Regions from separate parts of the Stenotrophomonas sp. 82F1 genome, predicted to be linked through region 2. Evidence: riboswitches for the same ligand, from Rfam matches in the RefSeq annotation. Region 2 holds a riboswitch; the other holds the start of a gene.
What was found. A riboswitch is a leader RNA that binds a small molecule or an ion and turns the genes downstream of it on or off. The one in region 2 is predicted to bind thiamine pyrophosphate.
Positions count from the first base shown of each region.

Region 1 (4,839 bases), on a different contig from region 2:
AACAGGGTGAACAGCACCGTCTCATAGCCGTTGCCCAGCGCCTGCACCAGGTCGGCGTGGCCGAAGATCTGCGACCAGATCGCGGTGCCACCGAAGACCGAGAACCAGAAGAAACCGAGCAGGGTGGGCGCAAGCACCACGCCCACCACGAACTCGCGGACACTGCGGCCGCGCGAGATGCGCGCGATGAACGAACCGACGAACGGTGCCCACGAAATCCACCATGCCCAATAGAAGATCGTCCAGTCCGCCACCCAGGTGCTGGACGAGAACGGCGACATGCGCAGGCTCATGGTCACCAACTGGTTGAGATAGGAACCCAGCGTGGTGGTGAAGGTGTTGAAGATGGCGCCAGTCGGGCCGAGCACCAGCACCAATGCCAGCAGCAATGCCGCCAGCGCCAGATTGACGTTGGACAGCCACTTCATGCCACGCCCCACGCCGCTCAGCGAGGAGGCCATGTACAGCACGAACGCGACTGCAATGATGGTCAGCTGCAGCGGTATGCCTGCGTGCAGCCCGAACACCCGTTCTACGCCGGCGGCGATCTGCACCGTGCCGAAACCCAGTGCCGTGGCCACGCCCACTGCGGTGGCGACCACGGCGGAGATGTTGACCACCTTGCCGATCCAGCCGCGATGGTGTCGGCCGATGATCGGCTGCAGCATGTCGCTGATCTGGCCACCACCGTTGCGGTTGAACTGGAACCAGGCCATCGCCAGGCCGATCAGCGCATAGATCGCCCACGGATGCAGGCCCCAGTGGAAGAACACGTAGCGCATCGCGGCGCGTGCGGCGTCCATGCTCTGCGGTTCAATGCCTTCCGGTGGCTTGGTGAAGTGCGAAATCGGCTCGGCCGCTCCCCAGAACACCAGGCCGATGCCCATGCCGGCAGCGAACAGCATCGACATCCAGCTGGCGCGCGAGAACTCGGGCTCGGCGTCTTCGCCACCGATGCGCAGGTTGCCGAAGCGGCCGAACGCCAGGTACATCAGGAACACCAACGCCAGGAATACCACCAGCAGGTACAGCCAGCCGACGCTGCGGATGACATCGCCCAGCGCCGCCTGCACGACGGTATTGAAGGGGCCGGGCGCGAGGCCGGCCAGCAGCACCAGGGCAAACACCAGTGCAATGGAAATGCGAAACACCATGAAGGAGCTTCTCCGATCAAGGGATTGAGGGGAGCGAGCGAAAGCTTGCAGGGAGTGGTCCAGCGACAGCGTGCGCACACCGGACAGGCGCCGCGATGGCGGCAGGGAATGCACCGCTTGCGACGGTGCGGTGCGCGTGCACGTTACTGAATGCGACGTCACGGTTCTGTTAACGAATGGCGATTGGGGTCAGATCCGTTTTCCGCAGGAACCGGATCTGACCCCGGAGGCAGGCGGTCTATGCTCTAATGCGCACCAAGAAGCGGGGGTACCGCGGCCTTGTGGCCACGGTTGAGATAGTCCCTTGGAACCTGATCCGGCTCATACCGGCGTAGGGAAGCTTTGCAATGCAGCCGTGCCCCGACCACGCCCAAGGACCGCCTTGGTGCTGTCCGGGCGCGGGCGCAGTGCGCCGCCGCTTCGTCCCTGACCTTCCTGGACGATGCCCGATGAACGCACAGCTCTCTGCCCTGCAGCAACAGGCCCAGCAACTCTCCGAGTCCGTGACCAGGCCCATACCCGGCTCGCGCAAGATCCACGTGCCCGGCTCGCGGCCGGACCTGCAGGTGCCGATGCGCGAGATCGCGCTGACCCGCACGCCCACCGTGTTCGGTAGCGAAGAGAACGCACCGGTCACCGTCTACGACACTTCCGGCCCGTACACCGATCCGCAGGTCCCTATCGATCTTTCCGCAGGCCTGCCCGCATTGCGTCGTGCGTGGGTGGAGGAGCGCAACGACACCGAACAGCTTGATGGCCTCAGCTCCTCGTTCGGCCGCGCGCGTGAGCACGATCCCAAGCTGGATCCGGTGCGTTTCCCCGCGCGCAGCCTGCCGCGCCGCGCGCAGGCCGGTGCCAACGTCACCCAGATGCACTACGCGCGCCGCGGCATCATCACCCCGGAAATGGAATTCGTCGCCATCCGCGAGAACCAGCGGCTGGAGGCGATCCGTGATGCCGCGCTGCTGCAGCAGCATCCCGGTGAATCCTTCGGCGCATCGATCCAGCACATCATCACCCCGGAATTCGTGCGCGATGAAATCGCCCGCGGCCGTGCGGTGCTGCCCAACAACATCAATCACCCGGAAAGCGAGCCGATGATCATCGGTCGCAACTTCCTCACCAAGATCAACGCCAACATCGGCAACAGCGCGGTGTCCTCGGGTATTGCCGAGGAAGTGGAAAAGCTGGTGTGGGCGATCCGCTGGGGCGGTGACACGGTGATGGACCTGTCCACCGGCAAGCACATCCACGAAACGCGCGAGTGGATCATCCGCAACTCACCGGTGGCGATCGGTACGGTGCCGATCTACCAGGCGCTGGAGAAGGTCGACGGCCGCGCCGAAGCGCTGACCTGGGAGATCTTCCGCGACACCCTGATCGAACAGGCCGAACAGGGCGTGGACTACTTCACCATCCATGCGGGCGTGCTGCTGCGCTACGTGCCACTCACCGCCAAGCGCGTTACCGGCATCGTCAGCCGCGGCGGTTCGATCATGGCCAAGTGGTGCCTGGCCCACCACAAGGAGAACTTCCTCTACACGCATTTTGAAGACATCTGCGAAATCATGAAGGCTTACGACGTGACCTTCTCGCTGGGCGATGGCCTGCGCCCGGGCTGTATTGCCGATGCCAACGATGCGGCGCAGTTCGGCGAGCTGGAAACGCTGGGTGAGTTGACGAAGATCGCCTGGAAGCACGACGTGCAGACCATGATCGAAGGCCCCGGCCATGTGCCGATGCAGCTGATCAAGGAGAACATGGACAAGCAGCTGCGCGAGTGCGGCGAGGCCCCGTTCTACACGCTCGGCCCGCTGACCACCGACATCGCGCCGGGCTACGACCACATCACCAGCGCGATCGGCGCGGCGATGATTGGCTGGTTCGGTACCGCGATGCTCTGCTATGTCACGCCGAAGGAGCACCTGGGCCTGCCCAACCGCCAGGACGTGCGCGACGGCATCATGGCCTATCGCATTGCCGCCCATGCTGCTGATCTGGCCAAGGGGCATCCGGGTGCGCAGGTGCGTGACAACGCGCTGAGCAAGGCACGCTTCGAATTCCGCTGGGAAGACCAGTTCCACCTCGGCCTGGACCCGGAGAAGGCCAAGGAATTCCATGACGAGACCCTGCCCAAGGACGCGCACAAGCTGGCCCATTTCTGTTCGATGTGCGGCCCGCACTTCTGCTCGATGAAGATCACCCAGGACGTGCGCGAGTACGCCGAGAAGGGCATGCAGGAGAAGTCCGAGCAGTTCCGTGCAGCCGGCGCCGAGGTCTACCAGCAGGGCTGATCGCAGAGGGGCAGCGCCGGGTCATGCCCGGCGTCATCCCATCACCCATCTCACGGACATGCCGCTATCCTCGGCCCATCGTTCCCCGGGGACAAGGAACCATGCCCATTGCCGTGACCACCCGCTGGCTGGCCATCGCCCGCCGTCATCCCTCTGCGTGGCTGCTCGGGGCTCAACTGCTGTCGGTACTGCTGTACCCGGCGTTGGACGAAACCGCTGCCGGGCGCGCGGCAGTAGGGGTGTTCGGCATGGCCGTGCTCGGCCTGGCCCTGTGGGTGGTGCAGCGCAGCCCGCTGGGCACCTGGCTGGCGTTGGTGCTGGCCATTCCGGCGGTGGTGTTTTCCCTCTCTGCGGCATTGCTCGACCGGCCGGCACTGGGCATCACCGCACAGCTGCTGGAAAGCCTGCTGTATTTCTATACCGCGGGTGCGCTGATCGCCTACATGCTGCAGGACCACAAGGTGACCCGCGACGAACTGTTTGCCGCCGGCGCCACGTTCACGTTGTTGGCATGGGCATTCGCTTTTACCTTTGCGGTATGTCAGCAGTGGTATCCGGGCAGTTTCCAGGGCGCCAGTGGTGGGCCGCAGCGCACGTGGATGGAGCTGCTTTATCTGAGCTTCAGCTTATTGTCAGGCGTTGGGCTGAGTGATGTCGTGCCACTGCATCCGCAGGCCCGCGCGCTGGTCATGCTGGAGCAGTTTTCCGGCGTCATGTATGTCGCGCTGGTGGTTTCGCGGCTGGTCGGCCTGACCATGCTGAAACGCTTCTGAAAATGAACGCCAGATAAAAATATCGCGCCCGAAAGGGCGCGAATGATGATGCTTATTATGTGAATGCGTCGGCGAGAGAGAGCCTGATGTCGACCACGCGATAGGCGAGGTAACTCGCATAGGCTAATATCCGGAGGCTTCGTTTTTTTTGCGGTATGCGCCGATGCTTTGTGCGGAATCTGGCTTCTTGCTGTGCCAAGGATGGGAAGGGATCGATGGTGAACAGTGTTTGCGGCCTGTTTCAACCCCATAGCAACGAATGATCAACAGCGAAATCCAGTCGCCTGAATCCGACCGCGTCCGCGTCGGCGAGTGCATCGTTACTTTGTCCTCGCGTGAGGTCGAAGTCGCCGGTGCCCGCCGTACACGCCGTTTGACGCCCAAGTCGCTGGGCGTGCTGCGCATGTTGATGCGGCAGCCCGGGCGGGTGGTGACCCGTGACGAACTGTTCGCCGAAGTGTGGCCGGACACACTGCCGACCAACGATGTGCTGACCCAGGCGGTTACCCAGCTGCGCAAGGCGTTCAGCGTCGACGACGACAATGGCCAGGCGTACATCGAGACCATCGCCAAGACCGGCTACCGCTTGCTGGTACCGGTGCAGCCGCTGGCGGACCA
Region 1 covers NZ_JBSPUD010000015.1:620-5,458, forward strand. The annotation lists gene AC13GI_RS14400 (BCCT family transporter) at 1-1,154, opposite strand, end outside; TPP riboswitch at 1,409-1,510, shown strand; gene thiC (phosphomethylpyrimidine synthase ThiC) at 1,604-3,448, shown strand; gene AC13GI_RS14410 (ion channel) at 3,550-4,221, shown strand; gene AC13GI_RS14415 (winged helix-turn-helix domain-containing protein) at 4,481-4,839, shown strand, end outside.
Region 1: another riboswitch for thiamine pyrophosphate. It lies ahead of thiC (phosphomethylpyrimidine synthase ThiC); the one in region 2 lies ahead of AC13GI_RS13580 (TonB-dependent siderophore receptor).

Region 2 (4,839 bases):
CGCTGCCGCCGCACTGACCAAGGAAGCGCAGGCCAGCGGCATGCAGCGCATCGACTCGGTGGTGCCCAGCACCAATGGTGAGCGCATGTTTGCCGTACAGGGTACCGCCGGCGACCCGGCCGCCTGCCGCGCGGCGGTGGACACCCGCGCTGCCAGCGAGCAGAGCATGGCGCTCAGCAGTGGTGCGGTGCACGGTGCACCGAATGTCCTGCAGCAGCAGGACGCCCAGCAGGAGCAGGTCAAGCAGGCCCAGCGCGCCATGGGCCACTGAGCCAGGCCGGGGGAGACCTGGGGAAGGGCCGCGTACTGCGGCCCTTTTCCTTTCTGGCAGCTGAGCGGCCGCGGCGCTTTCAGCCTCGCTTCATGCCGCCTGACGCTAGATGAATGCGCAAGCCGCACGGGGATCGCGCGCAATGTTCCGGCAATGTCCGGGCACCAGCGTGGTCCCTACGGCAGCCGGGGCGCCCAGCGCCCTCCCTGCCCACCGTGGCATGCACCTCACAGGAGAACCCAACATGCTCAGCACTTCCGCACTCAGCTTCCGTGGTCTGGCGATGGCCCTGGCACTTCTTGCCGGCGTGGCCGTGGTCAGTGATGCCAGCGCGATGTCGAGGAAGGACAAGCGCACCGTGGTCGGTGCCGTCGTCGGCGGTGTGGCGGGTCACCTGATCTCCAACGGCGACCCGGCCGCCACCGTCGGCGGCGCGGTTGCCGGCGGCGCCATCGGCAACCTGACCACCTCCGACCGCCATGATCGCCGCTACGACGGGCGCTATGACCGCCGTTACGATCGTGGCTACGATCGCCGTTATGACCGGGGCTACAACCGGGGTTATGGCTACGACCGCCGCGATGACCGTCGCTGGCAGCGCGAGCGCCATGACAACCGTTACTACCACGACCGCGGCCGCCATCGCGGCTGGTAAGCGTGCCGGCCGCAGGCCGCACATGATGTCCCTGACGGGCGGGTCGATGACCCGCCCGTTTGCGTCTGTGGCGTCCATGGCGTTGAATGCGCAGCCTTGGATGTTCCTTTACTCACCAGCGGCCGTGGCATGACTTCTTCCCCCCATCGCGTGCAGGGCCTCAACAACGACGAGGTCGCCGCCGACTGGCCGGCGATCGACGCGCAGGAGATCACCTGGCTGCGTGGCCACTTTCCGCAGCTGGGCGCGGACAGCACGCTGCGCTGGCACAGCCCGCGTCCGTTGTCGGCCGCGGCCATCGTCGACGGCACGCGCGGTCCGGTCTTCATCAAGCGCCACCACCACAGTGTGCGCAGTGCGGGAAGCCTGGAAGAGGAACACCGTTTCATCGCGCATCTGGCGACTGCCGGCATGCCGGTAGTGCAGGTACTGGCCAGCAACGAGGGCCGCACCGCACTCGAACACGGCCAGTGGACCTACGAACTGCATGCGGTGGGCGCCGGCATGGACCTGTATCGCGAGCTGCCGTCATGGTCACCGCTGACCGACGTCGCCCAGGCCCGCGAGGCAGGGCGCATGCTGGCCACGCTGCACCGCGCGGCAGCCGGCTACCACGCCCCGCAACGCAGTACCCATCTGCTGGTGGCACGCGACGACCTGATCCGCGCCGATGACCCGATCGCTGCGCTGAAGGCCGACCTCGGCAACCGCCCCGGGTTGGCCCGCTACCTGGCGCGCATTCCCTGGGAAGAACAGCTGCACCGCGATGTGCTGCCCTGGCACCATGGCCTGGCCGCGCGCCTGCAGGACGAACAACGGCTGTGGGCGCACAACGACTGGCACGTCTCCAACCTGCTGTGGAACGACGACGGCACGATTGCCACGGTGCTCGATTTCGGCCTGGCCTCACCAACCAGCGCGCTGTTCGACCTGGCCACTGCGATCGAACGCAACGCGGTGGCCTGGCTGCAGCTGGAGCGCGGCACCGACGCGGTACGCATCGATATCGCCCTGGCCCTGCTGGACGGCTACCGGCAGGAACTGCCGCTGTCGCCCAAGCGCGTGCACCTGCTGGCCGACCTGCTGCCGATGGTGCATTTCGACTTCGCTCTGTCCGAAGTGGAGTACTTCGAGGGCGTCACCGGCTCCACCGCGAATGCCGACGTCGCCTGGCAACCGTTCATGCTCGGGCATCCGGCCTGGTTCGCCACGGGCCCCGGCCAGGCCCTGCTGGCGGCCCTGCACGCCGCCGCGTAAGCCGCGAGCCCCCCAACCCGCTGGGTACCGAGTAGATCGACGCCATGCGTCGATGATGCGCTCGGCCGGGGTCAGATCCCTTTCCGCTGGAAAGGGATCTGACCCCGGCTGAAGGGCGGTAGCTCGCAAATCCGTACCATTTGTAGTGAAATGGTCACCTGAAGCGGGGGTGCCTGGATCTGCCAGGCTGAGAGAGTCCCTTGGAACCTGATCCGGTTTGCACCGGCGTAGGGAGCTTTGAGCCGCAGCCACACCCCCGTCATGGGCCGGTGCACCTGCGCGCCGTCGCTTCGTCTCCCTTGTTGTCTGAAGACGAATCGAATGAACCGCTGCCTGCGCCCCACCCTGCTCGCCCTTGCCCTCTGCGCTGCCCTGCCGCTGTACGCCAGCGAGGCAGGCACCGACGCCGTTGATGCTCCGCCGTCCTCGCCCACCGATCTGGCGGCAGTGCGCGTGCAGGCCGGCAAGCCGGCCACCGACACCTCGCGCGTCAACGCCTTCGGTGGCGGCTCCTGGAAGGACACGCCCGCTTCGGTGAATGTGCTGGAGCGCGACTACCTCGACCGCCGCCAGGTGCGTTCGCTGTCCGAGCTGGCCAGCAATGACGCCTCGCTGGGCGATGCCTATGCGCCGGTGGGCTACTACCAGAACATCGCCATCCGCGGCTTCGCGCTGGACGCGGCCACCGGCTACCGCTTCAACGGCATGTCCATCGCCGGCGAACAGCGCCTGGCGCTGGAGAACATCCAGGAAGTGCAGATCCTGAAGGGCGAAGCCGGCCTCGCGGCTGGCGTGATGGCACCCGGCGGCATCATCAACTACGTGGGCAAGCGCCCGGCGGAAGTGCGCACGGTCACTCTGGGCACGGATTCGGAAGGCTCGCGCTATGCCGCCGTGGATGTCGGCCACTGGCTGACCCCGCGCTTCGGCGTCCGCTTCAATGCCGCCTGGGATGCCAGTGATTCCTACGTCGAGCATGCCGACGGCCGCCGCAACTTCTATTCGCTGGCCACCGACTGGCTGATCGGCGAACACGGCAAGCTGGAAGTGGATGCCAACTACCAGACCAGCGCGCAGCGCTCGGTGTCCGGCTTCCAGCTGCTGGGCGCGCGCGAGCTGCCGCGCGGCGTCGACCGCGAGCGCCTGCTCGGCTACCAGCCGTGGCAGCGGCCGGTGGACATCGCCAGCACCAACATCACCGCCCTGCACACCTACGACTTCAACGACGCCTGGCAGTCGCGGCTGTCGATCGGTCACAGCCGGTCGGTGATCGATGACAACGTCGCCTTCGCCTATGGCTGCTACTACACCGCAGGGTGCGCAGACGGCAGCGTGCCGGGCAACTATTTCGCCCCCAACGGCGACTACGACATCTACGACTACCGCAGCCCGGATGACACCCGCCGCAACCAGCAGGCGCGTGCCGAACTGCGTGGCAGCTTCGACACCGGCAGCGTCGGCCATCAGCTGAGCATCGGCGCCGATTACTTCCGCCGCACCGTCGACAAGCGCCCGAGCGTCAACGAGTACGTCGGCACCAGCAACATCCACGATGCGCAGGTGCCGGTGTTCGAGCCCTCACCGAAAATGCCGGGTGCATCGGCACGACGCCTGGACAGCCGCCAGACCGCGTTCTTCGCGCTGGACCGGATGAGCTTCGGCGATGACTGGCAGTGGCTGGCCGGCGGCCGCTTCGTGCGCCTGGACGAGCGCGCCTATGACAAGCGCGGCACGCCGCAACGCCACAGCCGCCTGTCGCGCTTCCTGCCGCAGACCGCGCTGGTGTGGAAGGCCACCGACCAGCTCAACGCCTACGCCAGCTACGTGCGCGGCATTTCGCTGGGCCAGGAAGCACCGTTCTGGACGTCCAACGCCGATACCTTCCTGCCGTCGATGCAGTCGCGGCAGCTGGAAGTGGGTGTGAAGTACGTGCCGGTGGACGCCCTCACCCTGGGTGCCGCGGTGTTCCGCACCACCCAGCCCTACCAGTACGCAAAGCCCGACGGCAGTGATGCCGGCTACACCTTCGTCGAAGAAGGCCAGCAGACCCATACCGGGCTGGAACTGACCGCCAACGGCCAGCTGACCGATGCGCTGCAGATCGTCGCCAGCGCCAGCGTGCTGCAGGCGCGCGCCCGCGACACCGGCACCCCGGTCTATGAAGGCCATCAGCTGGTGAATGTGCCGAAGATGCGCGCCAGCGTGCACCTGGCCTACGCGCTGCCGTTCGTTGAAGGCCTGGATGTGACCGGTGGCTGGCGCTATGCCGCCGCCAACGTCGCCCGCGCCGACGGCGGTGTGCGCGCACCGGACTACTCGGTGTTCGACGCTGGCCTGCGCTTCCAGCACCGCCTGCACGGGCGTGCCGTGACCTGGAACCTGTCGGTGGACAACCTGTTCAACCGCTTCTACTGGCGCGACACCGGCAGCAGCGGCGGTGACTACTACCTGTTCCCGGGTGCGCCGCGACAGGCTCGCCTGTCGGTGACGTTCGCGCTGTGAGCGGCGTGGCGCTCGAGTGGACTGCGGCCCTCTTCAGCATCCTCGGGGTGTGGCTGATGGCGAAGCGGCGGCTGGCCGCGTGGCCGGTCGGCCTGCTGTCGGTCGCGCTGTATGGCGCAGTGTTCGCCGAGGCCAAGCTGTACTCGGACACGCT
Region 2 covers NZ_JBSPUD010000013.1:34,689-39,527, forward strand. The annotation lists gene AC13GI_RS13565 (XVIPCD domain-containing protein) at 1-271, shown strand, start outside; gene AC13GI_RS13570 (glycine zipper 2TM domain-containing protein) at 516-926, shown strand; gene AC13GI_RS13575 (phosphotransferase enzyme family protein) at 1,056-2,183, shown strand; TPP riboswitch at 2,339-2,434, shown strand; gene AC13GI_RS13580 (TonB-dependent siderophore receptor) at 2,505-4,685, shown strand; gene pnuC (nicotinamide riboside transporter PnuC) at 4,682-4,839, shown strand, end outside.